DNA from 3 places in the Pyruvatibacter sp. HU-CL02332 genome. Region 1 is predicted to be linked to each of the others. Evidence: predicted binding sites of a transcription regulator. Region 1 holds the regulator's gene; each other region holds the start of a gene.
The links. The regulator LexA, encoded in region 1, represses DNA repair genes until DNA is damaged. The targets are predictions, from matches to a motif close to TGTTCNNNNTGTGTTCNG.

Region 1 (5,665 bases):
AGAAGATATGAGGGCTGGGTTCCGCGGACGGTGCATCTGCGGTCAGTCGTTCGTGTTCGCTGGCGGCAAATTGTGAAGATGGCTGCGCAGGAGCAGGACCGTCTGACGCTCTGGGTCCCCGTGTTTTTCGGTGCTGGGGTGGTCCTCTATTTTGCCCGGTCATCCGAGCCTGTTGCCTGGGTCGCACCCCTCTTTTTGGGAACTGCGTTGGGCGCACTGCCACTCGTTCGCCAGTCATTGGCGCCAAGGATGGTTCTGTGTGCGGTTGCAGCACTAATGGCTGGATTTGTGACTGCGGACTGGCGCGCTGCGCGAGTTGATGCACCGGTGTTGGATAGGGCGATCAGGGCAATATCCATTGAGGGCATCTTGTTGGAAAAGACCAACCGGGCGGAAGGTGGAACTCGGGTGGTCATTGCGCCAACGCACCTCGGCCGCCAGTTGAAGGAGGGCATGCCAGCTCGAATCCGCATCAATGTTAGGACACAGATGGACAGGGTCCAGCCTGGTGATGTGGTGTCAGTGCGTGCTGGACTAATGCCGCCGCCGGGTCCAGCAGCACCGAGTGCTTTTGACTTTGGGCGGCAGGCCTATTTTCGCCAGCTTGGAGCCGTGGGTTACGCCATATCTCCGCTCGCCCGCGTCGCACCTGCGCCGAACACATGGACCACTTGCCTGCGGTTCTGCGTCAGCAGGCTGCGTGATGCTCTGACAGACCGGATTGTCGCCGCGCTTCCGCCCCCCCAGGGCGCCATAGCTGCAGCATTGATGACAGGCGACAGGGGAGGTATTCCCGAAAATGTGCTGCAGGACCTGCGGGATACAGGTCTGGCGCATCTTCTTGCCATTTCTGGACTGCATATGGCGCTGTTTGCGGGGGCCATCTTTTGGGGCGTTCGCGGGCTGTTGGCCCTCTTGCCGCCCTTGGCATTGAGGATGCCCATCAAAAAATGGGCGGCTGCAGCGGCGCTCATTGGTGGTTTTGGGTATCTGCTTGTCTCCGGCGGGTCCGTCGCAACACAACGTGCCTTCGTCATGTTCACGTTGATCTTTGTTGCGGTGATGTTGGACCGCCCAGCTATCACCATGCGCAACGTCGCCCTGGCCGCAATGATCGTAATGGTACTGACACCGGAAGCAGTCATGGAGGCCAGCTTCCAGATGTCATTTTCAGCGGCCATTGCTCTGGTCGCCTTCTACGAGGCGTCACGCCCCTGGCTCAGTCGGTGGAGCAGCACGATGGCGGAACGCGGTGTGGTAGCGAAGGGTGTGCTGTATCTGGGCGGTATTGCATTGACGTCGATTGTTGCGTCATTGGCCACCGCACCGTTTGCCGCATTCCACTTCAATAGGGTTGTTGATTTTGGTCTTGTGGCCAACCTCGCAGCGATGCCTATCGTTGGTTTTGTCGTTATGCCAGCGGCACTTTTGGCCTTTGTTGCAATGCCATTCGGCCTGGAGGCCATTCCTCTTTGGGCGGCCGGGCAGGGCATCTCGCTTATCACTATGGTTGCCGACACAGTTGCCAGTTGGCCTGGCGCGATTACGGCGGTTCCCGCAATGCCGGATGCGTCCTTGGCCCTGCTGATAGCCGGCGGATTGTGGATGGCCCTGTGGGCAACGTCACTGCGGTGGGTTGGGATGCTTGGGCCAATTTTGGGAATTGCGTTGGCGATGACAAATCCGTACCCGGACGTTCTGGTAGATCGAGACGCGGAACTTGTCGCGGTCCGAGATATGAACAAGCAGCTAGCCCTGAGCGCATCCCGACGTGCTGGATTTTCCGCTGAGACCTGGCTGAGGCGCGATGCTGATCTGCGATCTCAAAAACTGGCGGCCGCGAGCCTATTCGTCTGTGATGCGGACGGGTGTATTGCCCGACATTCCGACATTGGATTGATTTCTGTGCCCCGAACCTGGCGTGGCCTGATCGAAGACTGTGGCGAGGCAAAGGTCATTGTGACCGACACATATGCACCTGTGGCTTGTCGTGTGCCGGTCATAATCGACAGGAGTGCATTGCAGAGGCGCGGTTCACATGCGCTTTACGCTGATGCGCACATGCCGATGGGGGTTCGCATCGTAACTGCGTGTGATGTGTCTGGCATCCGTCCCTGGACCCGTTGCAGGCCTTGAGGATTTAGGCTGACACAAATCCGCCTGAATAGACTTGGATTGTGTGAGTAGGCAGGAACACAAGGATGTTCGGAGGGATCAATGCCATCACTTAATCCATTCAAACGCAGGACACCCCAGCCAATTCGGCCTTCAAGTGGTGATCCGGTGAAGGATATGACTGAGGTTCTGCTGCGGATTGAAGCACATCTGAGCGATCTGTCAGCCCGCGCAAAATCAATCGACAAGCTTGAGCGCCGTCTGCAAGGAATCGAGACCGCGCTGAAACACATCTAGAAGTGAGCAGGGGATTAGTACCTGCGCATCAGGCCAACGAGTTTGCCCTGAACCTTTACTCGGTCTGACGGAAAAATCCGTGTCTCATAGGCCGGGTTAGCGGCTTCAAGGGCAATGGTATCGCCCTTGCGGCGCAGGCGTTTGAGCGTTGCTTCGTGCTGATCAACCAGCGCCACCACAATTTCACCCGAGCTGGCGGTGTCTGCGCGTTGAATGACAACAATGTCGCCATCAAAAATACCCGCATCGATCATCGAGTCACCCTTGACCTCCAGAGCGTAATGCTCGCCGGAGCCCAGCAAGCTTGCAGGAACACCCACATGGTTGGAGTCGTCCTGAAGCGCCTCAATAGGTGTACCAGCCGCAATTCGTCCAACAAGCGGAAGGGTGAGCGCATCCCCACCTTCTGGCACTGAATGGTGATTGTCTGGAAGCGGTGCTGGCTCAGACAGGCTGCCTTGGATGACGCTCGGCGAGAATCCGCGCTTGGCAGGTGTTGATTGCGGAGCAGCTGACTCAGGAAGTTTTACAACCTCCAGGGCGCGGGCTCGGTGCGGCATCCGCCGGATGAAACCTCGTTCCTCCAGCGCGGTAATAAGGCGATGGATACCGGATTTGGACCTCAGATCCAGCGCTTCCTTCATTTCATCAAAAGAAGGCGAAACACCTGTCTCGCGAATCCGCTCATGTATGAATGTCAAAAGCTCGTGCTGTTTGCGCGTCAGCATGACTGAACCCCTTCCCGCAATTCTTGCGTGATTGCGGAGCATGCACCTTCCGAAAAGAGAAGGTTCAGCCACACAATCTGTATACAGCGCGCCGGCCCGCATGCCAGCGCATCCAAGTTGCGGTTTCGTTCCAGAATCAAATCAAATCAGAACAAAACCGAAACGGTTCAAATGTTCTATTTTGGTTCTCAATTTCCGTCAAGCGCAAAAAGGGCAGATGGTGGGGCTTAGGTCGCGTCAGTCCTCAACACGCTCAAAGGTTCCGGACTTTCCGCCAGACTTTTTTAGCAGCCGGACATTGCCAATGGTCATGGCCTTATCCACGGCCTTGAGCATGTCATAGAGCGTCAGACTTGCCACCGTTGCCGCCGTGAGCGCTTCCATTTCGACGCCGGTTTGTCCGCTTGTGCGGGCTGTTGCTGTCACATCAACGGCTAGCTCATCCGGCCGTGTTTCCAGCGTGACAGCGACTTTTGACAGAGGCAGCGGGTGACACAGCGGAATAAGGTCACTGGTCTTTTTTGCGGCCATAATGCCGGCAATGCGGGCGGCCGCCATAACGTCACCCTTTGGAGACGTACCGCTTGTCAAAGCTTCAAATGCTTCTGCTGACATAGTGATACGGCTGCCGGCTACAGCTTCACGTGCTGTGACGGCCTTGCCGGATACATCCACCATGGCTGCGTTGCCCTGGTCATCCAGATGGGTAAGGGCATCCTTGGTCATTTGATTTCCCGACGCATGATGCAGCGATGAGTGAGGCCTATGTCGGCCTCATGGTTCTTTACCAGATGCAGGCCAGGCGATAGCTCGTCATCATCAAGAGTGCGGAAGCCAACCCGCTCGTAGAATGGTCCATTCCATGCAACGTCTGTGAAAGTCGAAAGAGTGACAGCATCAAGTCCGCGCGACTTAGCTTCAGCGCAGACTGTCTCAATCAGTGCTTTGCCCAATCCCCTGCCGCCGTGTTCAGGTACCATTGCCAACTCATACAAGTGCAACGCCCTGTCCAGAACACCGCATGTTGCAAACCCAATGGGTGTATCGGCGGCATCGACCATCAAGAAACAGAGATTCTGATTGATATGTGCACGGAACAATTGGGGAGAGCCTGCCTCGTGCCCATTCACCTCAGGGTGGTTCGACTCTAGAAAGAGTACTCCTGCACGGTCTTCAATCTCCGGCAGTTGAGGCGCTTCGGCTATATGGGCCTGACGAATGGCGTAACCTTCTGGGAGGGGCTTGTGAGCTATGGATCTTATCCTTTCAAAAGCGAACGAGTTGCGGCGGCCACGTCAGCCTGCCGCATCAGACTTTCGCCGACGAGATAGGTGCGCACATTGGCCTTGGCAAGACGCAAGACATCGTTGTGGTTTGCAATGCCGCTTTCACCCACAACAAACCTGTCACCTGTGACTTTCGGTGCCAGTTCTTCTGTTGTCGCCAGCGTCGTCTCAAACGTCCGCAGATTGCGGTTGTTGATGCCAATCATCCGGCAGTCGAGCTTGAGCCCGCGGGCAAGTTCATCGGCGTCATGCACCTCAACCAGGGCGTCCATACCATGGTCGCGCGCTGCAGCGGCAAGGTCTGCGGCCTCGGCATCCGTCGTGCAAGCCATGATGATGAGGATGCAGTCAGCCCCCATCGCGCGGGCTTCAGCTACCTGGTAAGGCTCAAACATAAAGTCCTTACGCAATACCGGCAGGGAACAGGCGTTGCGCGCGGCAACCAGATAGTCCGGCTTGCCTTGAAAGGACGGAGCATCCGTGAGAACGGACAGGCACGTTGCGCCTCCGTCTTCGTATGCCTTGGCATGGGCGGGCGGATCAAAGTCAGCACGGATGAGGCCTTTTGACGGGCTTGCTTTTTTGATTTCGGCAATCAGCCCGTAGCCTGATGACTGCGCGGTCTCAAGCGCTTTGGCGAACGGGCGCACTGCTGGGGCGTCTGCCGCCTGCTTCTCGAGTTCAGCCATTGGTATCGCTTGCTTGGCAGCAGCAATTTCCTCGCGCTTGTACGCCGCAATCTGGGAAAGGATGTCCATTTTCACTCTGCCTGATTGCTCGATGCGATAAGTGCATCAAGCGCAGCCTTTGCTTTGCCGTCATCAATGGCTGCTTCGGCCTGTTTGGCACCCACCTGAAGTGTCTCAGCTTTGCCTGCAACCTTGAGTGCTGCGGCAGCATTGAGAACAACAATGTCACGATAGGCACCGGACTGGCCGTCCAGAAGAGCACGCAGGGCTTCGGCATTCTCGCTCTCGTCTCCGCCGACAAGCGCCTTGGGGTCAGCACGTGTCAGGCCAACATCTTCCGGCGTCACTTCATAATTGCGCACCACGCCGTCAGACAATTCGCTGACATAGCTGACACCGGTTGTTGTGAGTTCATCCAGACCGTCAGATCCATGGGCGATGATCGCGTGAGTGGCTCCAAGGTTCTGCAGCACATGTGCCAAAGGTTCACACCATTCGCGCGCAAACACGCCGACGAGTTGCCGTTTGGTGCCCGCTGGGTTTGAGAGGG
Region 2 (5,665 bases), on a different contig from region 1:
CGTTGCCCATTGACCTTGGGGGGCCGCACCCCGACATTCCGCCCGAACCAGAACACAACGCAAAATCTGGCCGGGCTTGAACCGGCCCCAGAAGAACCGGCCCAAGACAACCGGTGGAGCAGGGCGGCATATGACTCTCAAAGTAGCAATTCAGACGGACCCGGTAGCAGCCTTCGACATTCAGGGGGACTCAACCTTCCGCCTCGCGCTGGAAGCCCAGGCCCGCGGCCATGAGCTTTCTTATTATCTGCCACGTGACCTGTCGCTGCACGACGGCAAGGTGCTCGCCCACACACGACCGCTTGAGGTGCGTGACACGCAGGGTGATCATTTCACCCACGGCAACTCAGTTGTCACTGACATGCGCGATGTCGATGTGGTGCTCATGCGGCAGGATCCGCCCTTCGACATGAGCTACATCACCGCCACCCACATTCTGGATCACATCCACCCCCATACTCTGGTGGTGAACGACCCGACCCATGTCCGCAACGCACCGGAAAAGCTGTTTGTCACCGAGTTTGACGGTGTGATGCCACCGACCCTGATCTCGTCAAACGAGCAGGATATCAAGGCTTTCCGAGCAGAACATGGCGATATCATCCTCAAACCGCTCTACGGCAATGGCGGTGCGGGCGTCTTTCGCGTCAAAAAGGACGACGAGAACATGGCGTCGCTCCTTGAGATGTTCACCCAGATGTACCGTGAGCCATTGATCGCGCAGGCCTATCTGCCAGCCGTGCGCGCGGGCGACAAACGCATCATTCTGGTGGACGGCGAAATTGCCGGTGCAATCAACCGGGTCCCGGCTGCCGGTGAAAGCCGCTCCAACATGCATGTGGGTGGACGCCCAGAAGCAACCAAGTTGACAGATCGCGAGCGCGAGATCTGCGCCATCATCGGACCGGAGCTCAAACGGCGCGGTCTGATCTTTGTCGGCATTGATGTCATTGGCGACTACATGACCGAAATCAACGTCACCTCACCGACGGGGCTGCGCGAGATCGAACGCTTCGACGGCACCAATATCGCCGCCATGATCTGGGATGTCATCGAAGCCAAGCGGGCCTGAGGCACCGTCTGACACGCCCTTAAGGCTGCCCAATTTCGTTCCATTCGTTAACGCCAAAGGTTAACATACTCCCATCAAGAAGAACGTGCGTTCCTATAATGTTCGTGTTACGGTCCATTTTACAGAAGTGGATTGGGGATAATCCTACTCGGTTGTCAAGTTGACCTCGACTTGCGGAACATTTGCAGGCGACGTCTCAACGAGGCAGCTCGGCATTTAAATCCTGGGTGCGAGGGCAGGACGATGGTGGCGCGGATCAATACTGTCGCCTTTGAAGGCGTTGAGGCACGAGATGTAGGTGTCCAGGTCCAGATTTCGCCTGGCGTCCCCGCTTTCACCGTTGTGGGCCTGGGTGACAAGGCAGTTGCCGAAAGCCGCGAACGGGTACGCGCCGCTCTCACCGCCATCGGTCTGGCGCTGCCGCCCAAGCGCATCACCGTCAATCTGGCGCCCGCCGACCTTCCCAAGGAAGGCAGCCATTATGATCTGCCCATCGCCCTTGCCCTGATGACCGCTCTGGGCGTTATCCCGCAGGACGCCATGGATGGGTTGTGTGTGCTCGGCGAGCTTGGTCTGGACGGCAGCATTGCGCCGGTCACTGGTGCCTTGCCAGCCGCGATTGCTGCCAATGCAGCTGATCGCGGCCTTGTCTGTCCCGAGACCTGCGGGCCGGAAGCGGCCTGGGCCGGGGACATTGAGATCATTGCGCCCGCAACGCTTCTTGAGTTCGTCAATCACATCAAGGGTGTTCAGGTCCTGCCTGTGCCACGGCCCGGCACGCCGCCGCAGGTGGGCACGGTGCCAGACATGGCGGACATCAAGGGCCAGGAAACCGCCAAGCGTGCGCTCGAAGTGGCCGCCGCCGGGGCGCACAATCTGCTGTTCGTTGGCCCTCCGGGCGCGGGCAAGTCGATGCTGGCCAGCCGGTTGCCCGGCATTCTGCCGCCCATGACCCCCAAAGAGATGCTGGACGTCGCCATGGTGGCGTCCGTTGCCGGTGTTTTGGAAGGTGGAGCCCTCAGTCCCGATCGGCCTTTTAGGGCACCGCATCATTCAGCGTCCATGGCCGCCCTTGTGGGCGGTGGCATCAAGGCCAAGCCCGGCGAAGTCTCGTTGGCCCATAACGGCGTGCTGTTTCTCGATGAATTGGCCGAATTTGCCCGCCCGGTGCTTGATGCCTTGCGGCAACCCCTGGAAACAGGCTCTGCCGTCATCGCCCGGGCCAACCACCATGTGAGCTATCCGGCCCGCGTGCAGCTGGTCGCTGCCATGAATCCCTGCCGCTGCGGCTTTGCCAGTGAGCCCGGCTTGGCCTGCGGGCGCCTGCCGCGCTGTGCTCAGGACTATCAAACGAGGGTCTCAGGCCCGCTGATGGACCGAATTGACATCCAGCTTGACGTGCCACCGGTTTCCGCTGCCGACATGCGCCATGGGGTGGCCGGTGAACCAAGCGCTGCCATTGCGGCACGGGTCAAAGCCGCCCGCGAAATCCAGACACAGCGATATGCTGAGCTGACAGACGGACAGAACATCATCACCAACGCTCAGGCGGACGGTCGGGTGTTGGAAAAAGTTGTTCAACTGGATACGGCGGGCCTTGATCTGATGGACAAGGCAGCGGAGTCCATGCGCCTGTCCGCGCGCGGATATGTGCGCGTATTGCGTGTGGCCCGCACCCTTTGTGATCTTGAAGGTGGTGGTCCCGTGACCCGGGCCCATCTGGCTGAAGCCCTGAGTTTCCGCCGGGCGCCCGCGCAGACCATTGTTGCTGCGTGAGGCCGGTTGAGTGACCCAATTTGGCAAAAACGGCAGAATTGCTACGAATTTCGCTCCGAGTTAACGCGATCTTCAGGGGCCCATGACAATTCTAGGCAGATCGTCCGGACGCCGTTTTAGCGGCGGGTTTCAGGAGCTGCCGATTTATGCCTTTTGGCCTTCCCTCCAAATCTGGCCAGACACCGTCACGCCAGCACATGCCGGGTCGGCGTGGGACTGTGGCGCGCGCGTGGCTGGGCTCGCTTGGGGAAAGAACCAAAGCGTTGATCCGCAAGGCAACGGGCCTTGAAGGCGAGTATCGTGAACTCGTGTCCCTGCGCAGCGAAGCGCACCTGCTGCGCGGGCTTCTGGCTGGTCAGGCAGACATCATCTTCAGGCGCAATACCAGAGGCCAGCTGACATTCGTCAACGATGTGTTTTGCGATACGTTCGGCGTGACGCGCGAACAGGTCCTGGGCCGTCCATTCACCCCCCATGTAGATGCCAGCACCGGCGAAGGCCTCCTCGGCAAGGCGCCAACGGTTGAAGCTGCTCAGGGGGCCGGTGGCGCACAAAAGTTCCGCATCCGAACTGATCAGCGCATCAAGACGCTAGGCGGCTGGCGGTGGATTGGCTGGGAAGAGCTTCCGATCCGCGACGACAATGGCCGCCTGGTCGAAATTCAGTGCGCGGGCCGTGACATCACCGAGCGCAAGAACACCGAACGCGACCTCGCCCGGGCCCGCGATGAAGCTGAACAGGCCAATCAGGGCAAGTCCGCCTTCCTTGCCACCATCAGCCACGAAATCCGCACGCCGATGAACGGCATCATCGGCATCTCGGCATTGCTAAGCGAAACAACCCTGTCGCCGGAGCAGGCCAACTATGTGCAGGCCGTGCGGCGCTCCGGCCGTGCCTTGCTCCGCCTGATTGACGACATTCTTGATTTTTCAAAAGTAGAAGCAGGCCATCTGGAGCTGGAGCAACATCCCTTCTCCCTAGAGGAGATGGCGCAGGGCCTTGCGGAGCTTCTTGCGCCGCGCGCCCAGCAACGCGGCATCAGCCTGTCCACGGTTCTGGACCCCACCTTGCCCATGCAGGTCATTGGCGATCAGGGCCGCCTGCATCAGGTGTTTGCAAATCTCGTCGGCAACGCCATCAAATTCACCGACAAGGGCGGCGTCACGCTCGTGCTGCGGCGCGGACAGTCCCCGTCATCGGATGGCCAGACGGCCATTCTCGAAGCGCAGGTCATCGATACCGGCATCGGTATGGGTGAAGAAGACCAGCGCATCGTGTTTGAAGAATTCCAGCAGGCGCGGGCGGCTGCTGCCCAGCGCCGCGGCGGCACCGGGCTTGGTCTGGCAATTTCGCGCCGCCTTGTCAGCACCATGAACGGCACGATCTCTTTGAAGAGCGCACCTGGCCGTGGCACCACTTTCTCGGTGTCCATTCCCATGCCGATTGCTGACGCAGAACCGCTCGGAGATGACACGAGCCTCGCAGACATAACTTGCACTGTGGCGATTGAAGGCCACGAGGCGGAAGCTGTTGCCGAAGTCATCCGCCAGCACGGCGGCACGCCGAATATGGTTGCGGACACGCTCCCGATCCGCGACCAGATTGCCAACACCGAGGTTCTGATCGCCGATGCGGCACTCCTGACCGAAGACGGCGTTGAGACGTTGCGCGGCGCCAATCCCAACCTGCGCATCCTTGCCGCTTCTCTGGCGGGCGATCGGGCGCAGGCTTTGGCCGTGACGACGCGGGCCGACTTCTCGGTAGACGGATATGTTCTGTTGCCTGCGCGCCGTCAGACACTGATTGCTGTCATCCGTGATGACGCAAGCCTTAGTGATGGCGCTGGCGAGCACACTGCGTCACACCTCACAGGCGATGAAGACCCCGACATACTGGTTCCCGATGGCTCTGCCGGCAGCGGTGAGCCGACCGGCCGCCGGGTGCTGTTGGCGGAAGACAATGACGTCAACGCATTGCTGACGGTGAGTGTTCTTGAACGCGACGGCCATGAAGTCATCCGCGTCCTCAATGGGCGGGAAGCAGTTGAGGCCCTCAACACCCAGGCCCGGTTCGACATTGTTCTCATGGACATGCATATGCCGGAGATGGATGGCGTCGAAGCGACCCGTGCCCTGCGCGATCATGGCCATGGCGTGCATGTAGTGGCGCTTACGGCAAACGCCTATTCAGAAGACCGTCAGATGTGTCTGGATGCCGGAATGGACGACTACCTCTCCAAACCTGTCGAGCCTGAAGCCCTTCGCGATATCCTGATCAACCTCGAGGCGGTGGACGTCACCGCAGACGAGAGCCTGCCAAAAGCCGGCTGACAGCGCTTTTGCGCCTCTTTGACGCCCGCAACCCTTTACCCGTAGCCGGCGGAAATCCCAAGAAAACTGACAATAAATTCAATCTGTTAGGCCCTCGGAGCCAACGGTGATAGAATTGTGGGGTCGATTTTGACCGGCAATCGCGCCTGTCAGAGTGACACCGTGGCGTCACATTGACGTGGCAATGCCATCACCGGCTTCAGATATTGAATGTTTTGGTGTCGTTGCCGTGTGCGCGCACAGGCTAATAGGGCTGGACAACGGCCCGAATTCTGCTGACAAGCAGAGAGCAGCACCGGGCGGGAATAATCACCTCCGGGCGCAACAGGGAGTACCGGGTTTGTTCAAGCAGCTTGCCGTGGCCGGACTGCGCCGAGGATTTGGTGCCGTCAAAGCCCTGCGCTCCCGCTATACCCGCCGCCGACGCATGCGCACGCGCAGCTTGCTGCGGTTGACCCGTGGCTTTGTTGCCCGCAGCCGCTATGGC
Region 3 (5,665 bases), 170 kb from region 1:
CCGGCGCGGTCAGCAGCAAACCGGCGTGAAGCTCACACGGGCATCAAGGAGGGCTTCATAACTCATTGATTTTGTTGTCATAAATGGCGTCGATTTTGCCAAGTCTTGTTCGCTACATTGATGCCGGACAAAGCCGTTTCAAAATCTGCACCACACGCTGAGACTCAGCCGATTTTGACCAGCATGGCAGTTGCATCGTCGGACTGTTTGAAGCGCGGAAACTGGTGCGCTTCAGGGTCAAGTTCCCTCTCAATGTGCCGTAGCTCATCCTTCAGGGCGGTCAGGCCCTTCTCAAGGGCGGCATCGAGCAGCTCTTCTTCCGTGTAGCGCCCGTAGTCCCCTGCCAGCGCCTCAAACCCATCCGTCATCAGGAGGGCCACAGCTGGCGCTTCAAATTCAAAAGTCGCTGTCCGCGCATGCTCTGCTGCCCCTGCATCCAGCGCAAACACCCAGTACCCGCCCGACACATTGTGGCGGTTGCGAACCTTGCGCAGGCGTTCAAGGATTGAACTGCGGTGCTGGTTTGGTTCGCCGGTTTCACCCTGCTCTTTACGTTGCTCGGAAAAACGCGTGGCGAGGTGGTTTTCATATGCCTCGCTTTCCTCGCTGCTCCCGAATGTCTGGAATGTCCCGGTGCCGTCGCGCAGGAGGATCTTGCAGTCACCGAAATTGAGGCATTCCAGAACGCCGCCAACCTGCCTGACGAGAATGAGCGACGCTGTAGGGCGTTCATAGCGTTCCTGTGGCTGCCGATGAGCTTCAGCTTCAAAGCGCCGCGTCACATCGTCAATGACTTCATCAACAAGACCCGCAAGAGGCCCGCGATGGCTTGGCGCGCGTGCCTGCAGCGCGTCGGTGCCTGCCTGTGAAAGCCAGGCAGCATCGCTCGCAGTTCCGGTGAGTTGCTCCTCCACCAGTCCCGTAGCCCCATCAAACACCCATGCGTAATCGCCGGAGTGACCCAGATTGTCGTCGTTGGCACCGCCGATCTTGCCGGGGTCATGAATGGTGTCGAGCACATCAATGGTCATGGAAGCCGCCTTTTGGAAATCTATCGGGACTGCAGATTTGGGTATCTCTTTTGATGATACGCAGACAAATTGACACAAGCGCGGCAATTCCCGTCATATCCGCTATGTCAGCAATCTCTTCGCTCCCTGCAACAGGATAGTCCGTGGCCAAATCCGATGATCGCCGGTCTGCAATACTGGAGCGTCTCGCGGACCATGTCCTGTCAGACGGGCTCTCTGCCTCAAGTCTGCGCGCCTTGGCGGACGCGGCTGAAACCAGCGACCGCATGCTGCTCTACTACTTCAAGGACAAGAACGAGATCATCACCGCAACGCTGGGCGTGATTGGCGACCGCCTGGAGATCATTCTCAGAGACCGGGCAGCACCACACCCCATGCCGCTGGAAAAACTGCAGCCAGCCCTGTTGAAGGCGGCGCTGGAAGACGATCTGTGGCCCTATATGCGCATGTGGCTAGAGATATCAGCGCTTGCGGCCCACGGAGCCGCATTCTATCGCGCGATCGGTCAGCAGCTTGGAGAGCGGTTTCTGGAATGGGGCCACGCTCAGCTCAAAAGCACGTCTCCCAAGAAACGAAGATCAGAAGCTGCCGGATTGCTGCTGACAATAGAGGGGGTGTTGTTGCTCAAGAGTGTCGGAATGACCGACGCCATAAAAGATGCGACGGGCATCAACTGAGTTTTCATTGACCGCTTCAGGGCCGGCCTAGAAGACCTGCGCCGGACGAACGAGCATCAGTACATAGATAGCCATGACCGAGGCGAAAGCCGGCCAGCCAAGCCAGAACCACCATGCAAACAGCTGGTGGTATTGCGCTGGTAGATCAGCATTGGTGTCCGCCGCGTGTTGCGCCAGCTTCTGCATCTTCCATTGGATCCAGACAACCGGCAGCCAGCAACATCCGATAAGTGCATAAAGGGCATAGGTCGCGAGGAGCCACTCATCCAGCAGGCTGTAGCCCGCTAGCACAGCGAGTGCGATGCCGCTAACCGGCTGCACCACGACTGCGGTTGCCGTGAAAAGAAAATCCGCAACAACGACAATGCGTCCGACCCTGGCAATGACAATTGGGCTGCCGGTGCGATGCGCCATGAACATGAAAAAGGCGATGCCCAGCCCGGTTCCAAACAGCACAGCCGCGCTGAGGATATGTATCCACTTCCAGACCAGAAACGCATCCATCATCGCCGCGCTCCTGACGCAGCGAGAACAAGTGTAGCGCCAATGATCGGCAGAACCTTCAAAAGCGGCCCGAGCGGATCAGCCCACATGTCCGGGGCCAGCAACGTCAGGCCGCCAATATAGCCAAGGCTCAGCAGTATCTGCGCTGCGCAGGGCCGCCACAGATCCCGCGCGGTGATCAACCAGACGCCAAGCATCACATCAAGACATGACGTGGCAATGATCGCTGCAAGTGTTGCCGTGCTGCCAACCAGTGCGGTCAGTGCAAGGGCTGCGTCGGCCTGGGCCGCGTGCGTGATGCCTGCCAGCGTGACTATGCCTGTCGCAATCCAGAAGAACGCCAGCAACACACGCAGTGCAATCAGCGGTGCAGCTAATCGTGCATCGCGCCGGTCCGCGCGGGAGGCTGGATCATGTGCAAGCGCCGTCCCGATGGGCTGGACCTTGAGACGGGTCGCCTCTTCAAAGGGAACATGATTTGCCGTGTTGGGCTTTTCAGTCTGCTTGAATGAAGTGGACCGCAATGCCGTCTCGACCCCCAGATAGCCAAGCAGGTCCGCTGCCAAGATGGCCGGCCGCATGGCCCACCCGGGAACAGCCAGAATACGAGCAGGCCCAAACCCCAGCCATGCGCGGATGGTCTGCACGATGTCGGCAAGGTCCTGAATCGCGGGGCCGGTCACCGCCAGCGTCAGGCGTGAGGGTGCGTTGGCGTCAGACAGTCTGAGGATGCCGTCGGTCAGGTCATCCATGGCGACAGGCTGAAACACGATGTTCGCCTGTTCGGGGATCACGACCAGACCAGGCAGCCCTGCCAGCATACGGACCATGGCCGTGCCGCCATAACACTCGCGGGCGACCACAAGCGATGGCTTGAGAATGATCCAGTCCGTGTCGAGCTCGGCCAGGTATTTGTCGGCAACGCGCTTCGACCTGGAATACTCGGTATCCACATCATCGTCTGCACCAAGTGCCGAAACATGGATGATGCGCCGGACGCCTGCTTTGAGAGCACCGTCAAAGAGCGCACAAGTCGCTGCGCCATGAATGGCGGCAGGATCATCTCTGGATGTCTTTTGAAGAACGCCTGCGCAGTTGACGAGCACATCGCAACCTTCCAAGCGGTCTGCCCAAATCTGCGGATCCGTATCAGTATTGAGATCGCAGGGCCGCCACTCGACAGTCGGGACAAGTCGGCGCCCCAGATCAAGGTCGCGGCCAAATCCAGTGACCTCGTGACCAGCCCGAACAAACCGGCGCGCAACATGGCTGCCAATAAAGCCATGCGCGCCGATTAGTCCGACTTTCATGAGGAAGTCACCTGCGTGGGTGCGAAAGGGAGCTGAGCGCTAGAACGGCACTTCGTCGTCGAAGTCGCCGCCGCCGAAATCATCACCGCCGCCAGCTGCCGCAGCTGCCGGACGGCCACCGCCACCACCGCCGCCTGATGCACCCATGCCCCCACCGGAGCCGGCACCCATGCCGCCGCTGTCGCCACGGCCATCAAGCATGGTGAGCGTCGAGTTGAAGCCCTGCAGCACCACTTCAGTTGAATAGCGGTCCTGACCGGACTGGTCCTGCCATTTGCGCGTCTGGAGCTGGCCTTCGAGATATACCTTCGAGCCCTTCTTCAGATATTGCTCAGCAATCTTCGCCAGGCCTTCCGAGAAGATCACGACGCGATGCCATTCCGTGCGCTCGCGGCGCTCACCGGAATTTCGGTCGCGCCAGCTTTCTGATGTCGCGATGCGCAGATTGACGATCGGTTTGCCGTCCTGCGTATGCCGCACTTCAGGGTCTGCGCCCAGATTGCCGATGAGGATAACTTTATTGACACTGCCTGCCATGGTGCGGGCCTTTCCTTGGAATGGTCGTCCTGGGTGCCTGCCGGAAGGTGCCGGTGACGTGCCAGGTTATTGAGTTGCGCGAAAGGTAGCCGATAATCACGCGGCCTGCCCCATCGCCGCGGATTTAATCCACAACAAATCGATATGTTCTTGCTATGTTCTTAGCATGCCGAATCGACTTGAGCCAGCAGTCTAAGCACACTGCGCGGCCCACCGCCTCCGCCACATCCAAAACCAACGGTTTCATCCAGAGTTTCAGCGCCTCCATGTCCCAAAGCTCCAACACAATTAGCAGCCCGCACGGCCTGCCTTTGCTGATGTCGGACCGTTTGCGGCTGGTGCCCTATGGTCTGGAACCAGCCACAGTCGATGCCTTTTGCCGCATAACGACGGATCCAGAGGTCTATTGGTGGCGCGACGAGCCTTACACGGCTGAAGCGCAGGCTGGGTATTTTGCCTCTGAGGCGTTTTTCGAAGACGCACCCAACGGCATGGGCTACTGGGCGGTGTTTCCAAAAGATACGGAAGCGCTACTGGGACAGGTGATCTTGCAGCCGCTTGAAGACAGCGGTCTGATCGAGATCGGCTGGCATTTTCTTGAAACAGGCCGCGGCCACGGATACGCCACAGAAGCGGCAGCGCGGCTGCTGTCTTATGGATTTGATACGCGGAACATTGACCCTATCTACGCAGTCATCCGCGCTGCAAATGAAGCCTCTATTCAGGTTGCCTTGCGCCTCGGCATGCGCCCGGATGGCCAGGGCACCTACTACGACAAACCGCATCTTCGTTTTCGTCTGACGCGGTCTCTTTACAAAAGCCAATCACAGGATGTGACCTCTTGACCGGACTTCGCAACATCACCGTTAAAGGCGCCCGCGAACACAATCTCAAAGGTGTCGATGTTGAACTGCCGCGCGACAAGCTGGTCGTCATCACGGGCCTGTCCGGCTCCGGCAAGTCATCTCTGGCTTTTGATACCATCTATGCGGAAGGCCAGCGCCGCTACGTAGAGAGCTTGTCTGCCTATGCACGGCAGTTCCTGCAGATGATGGAAAAGCCGGACGTCGACTACATCGAAGGTCTGTCACCGGCCATTTCAATTGAACAGAAGACGACGTCCCGCAACCCGCGATCCACCGTCGGCACTGTCACCGAAATCTATGATTACATGCGTCTGCTGTTTGCGCGTGTTGGCATTCCCTATTCACCGGCTACAGGTCTGCCCATCGAAAGCCAGACCGTCAGCCAGATGGTGGACCGGGTGCTGGCCCTCGAGGAAGGCACGCGGCTGTTCCTGCTCGCCCCGATGATCCGTGGCCGCAAGGGCGAATACCGCAAGGAGTTCGCGGACCTGCTCAAGCGCGGTTTCCAGCGTGTGAAGGTTGATGGTGAATTCTACGAGCTTGAAGATGTTCCCAAGCTCGACAAGAAGAAGAAACACGACATTGAAGTCGTCGTGGATCGGCTTGTCGTCCGCAAGGACATATCAGGCCGCCTGGCAGACAGTATGGAGACTGCGCTGCGGCTGGCTGAAGGCATCGCCATTGCCGAGTTCGCCGACGAAAAAGACGACGACGGCAATCCCCGTCAGCTCATCTTCTCA

Region 2: a site for LexA is predicted at 1,161-1,178, ahead of ABXH05_RS07685 (YifB family Mg chelatase-like AAA ATPase). Genes of this name have one in related genera too.
Region 3: a site for LexA is predicted at 4,205-4,222, ahead of ABXH05_RS12155 (single-stranded DNA-binding protein). Genes of this name have one in related genera too.

Annotation. Positions count from the first base shown of each region.
Region 1 covers NZ_BAABWK010000002.1:473,569-479,233, reverse strand. Annotated here, with positions in the region: gene ABXH05_RS13035 (ComEC/Rec2 family competence protein) at 79-2,136, shown strand; gene lexA (transcriptional repressor LexA) at 2,427-3,140, opposite strand; gene moaC (cyclic pyranopterin monophosphate synthase MoaC) at 3,378-3,866, opposite strand; gene ABXH05_RS13020 (GNAT family N-acetyltransferase) at 3,863-4,270, opposite strand; gene trpC (indole-3-glycerol phosphate synthase TrpC) at 4,399-5,184, opposite strand; gene trpD (anthranilate phosphoribosyltransferase) at 5,187-5,665, opposite strand, start outside.
Region 2 covers NZ_BAABWK010000001.1:1,616,842-1,622,506, forward strand. Annotated here, with positions in the region: gene gshB (glutathione synthase) at 131-1,072, shown strand; gene ABXH05_RS07685 (YifB family Mg chelatase-like AAA ATPase) at 1,316-2,848, shown strand; gene ABXH05_RS07690 (PAS domain-containing hybrid sensor histidine kinase/response regulator) at 2,995-5,178, shown strand; gene olsB (l-ornithine N(alpha)-acyltransferase) at 5,519-5,665, shown strand, end outside.
Region 3 covers NZ_BAABWK010000002.1:298,656-304,320, reverse strand. Annotated here, with positions in the region: gene ABXH05_RS12175 (protein phosphatase 2C domain-containing protein) at 165-1,031, opposite strand; gene ABXH05_RS12170 (TetR family transcriptional regulator) at 1,175-1,708, shown strand; gene ABXH05_RS12165 (DUF2269 family protein) at 1,736-2,215, opposite strand; gene ABXH05_RS12160 (SDR family oxidoreductase) at 2,212-3,522, opposite strand; gene ABXH05_RS12155 (single-stranded DNA-binding protein) at 3,562-4,059, opposite strand; gene ABXH05_RS12150 (GNAT family N-acetyltransferase) at 4,377-4,904, shown strand; gene uvrA (excinuclease ABC subunit UvrA) at 4,901-5,665, shown strand, end outside.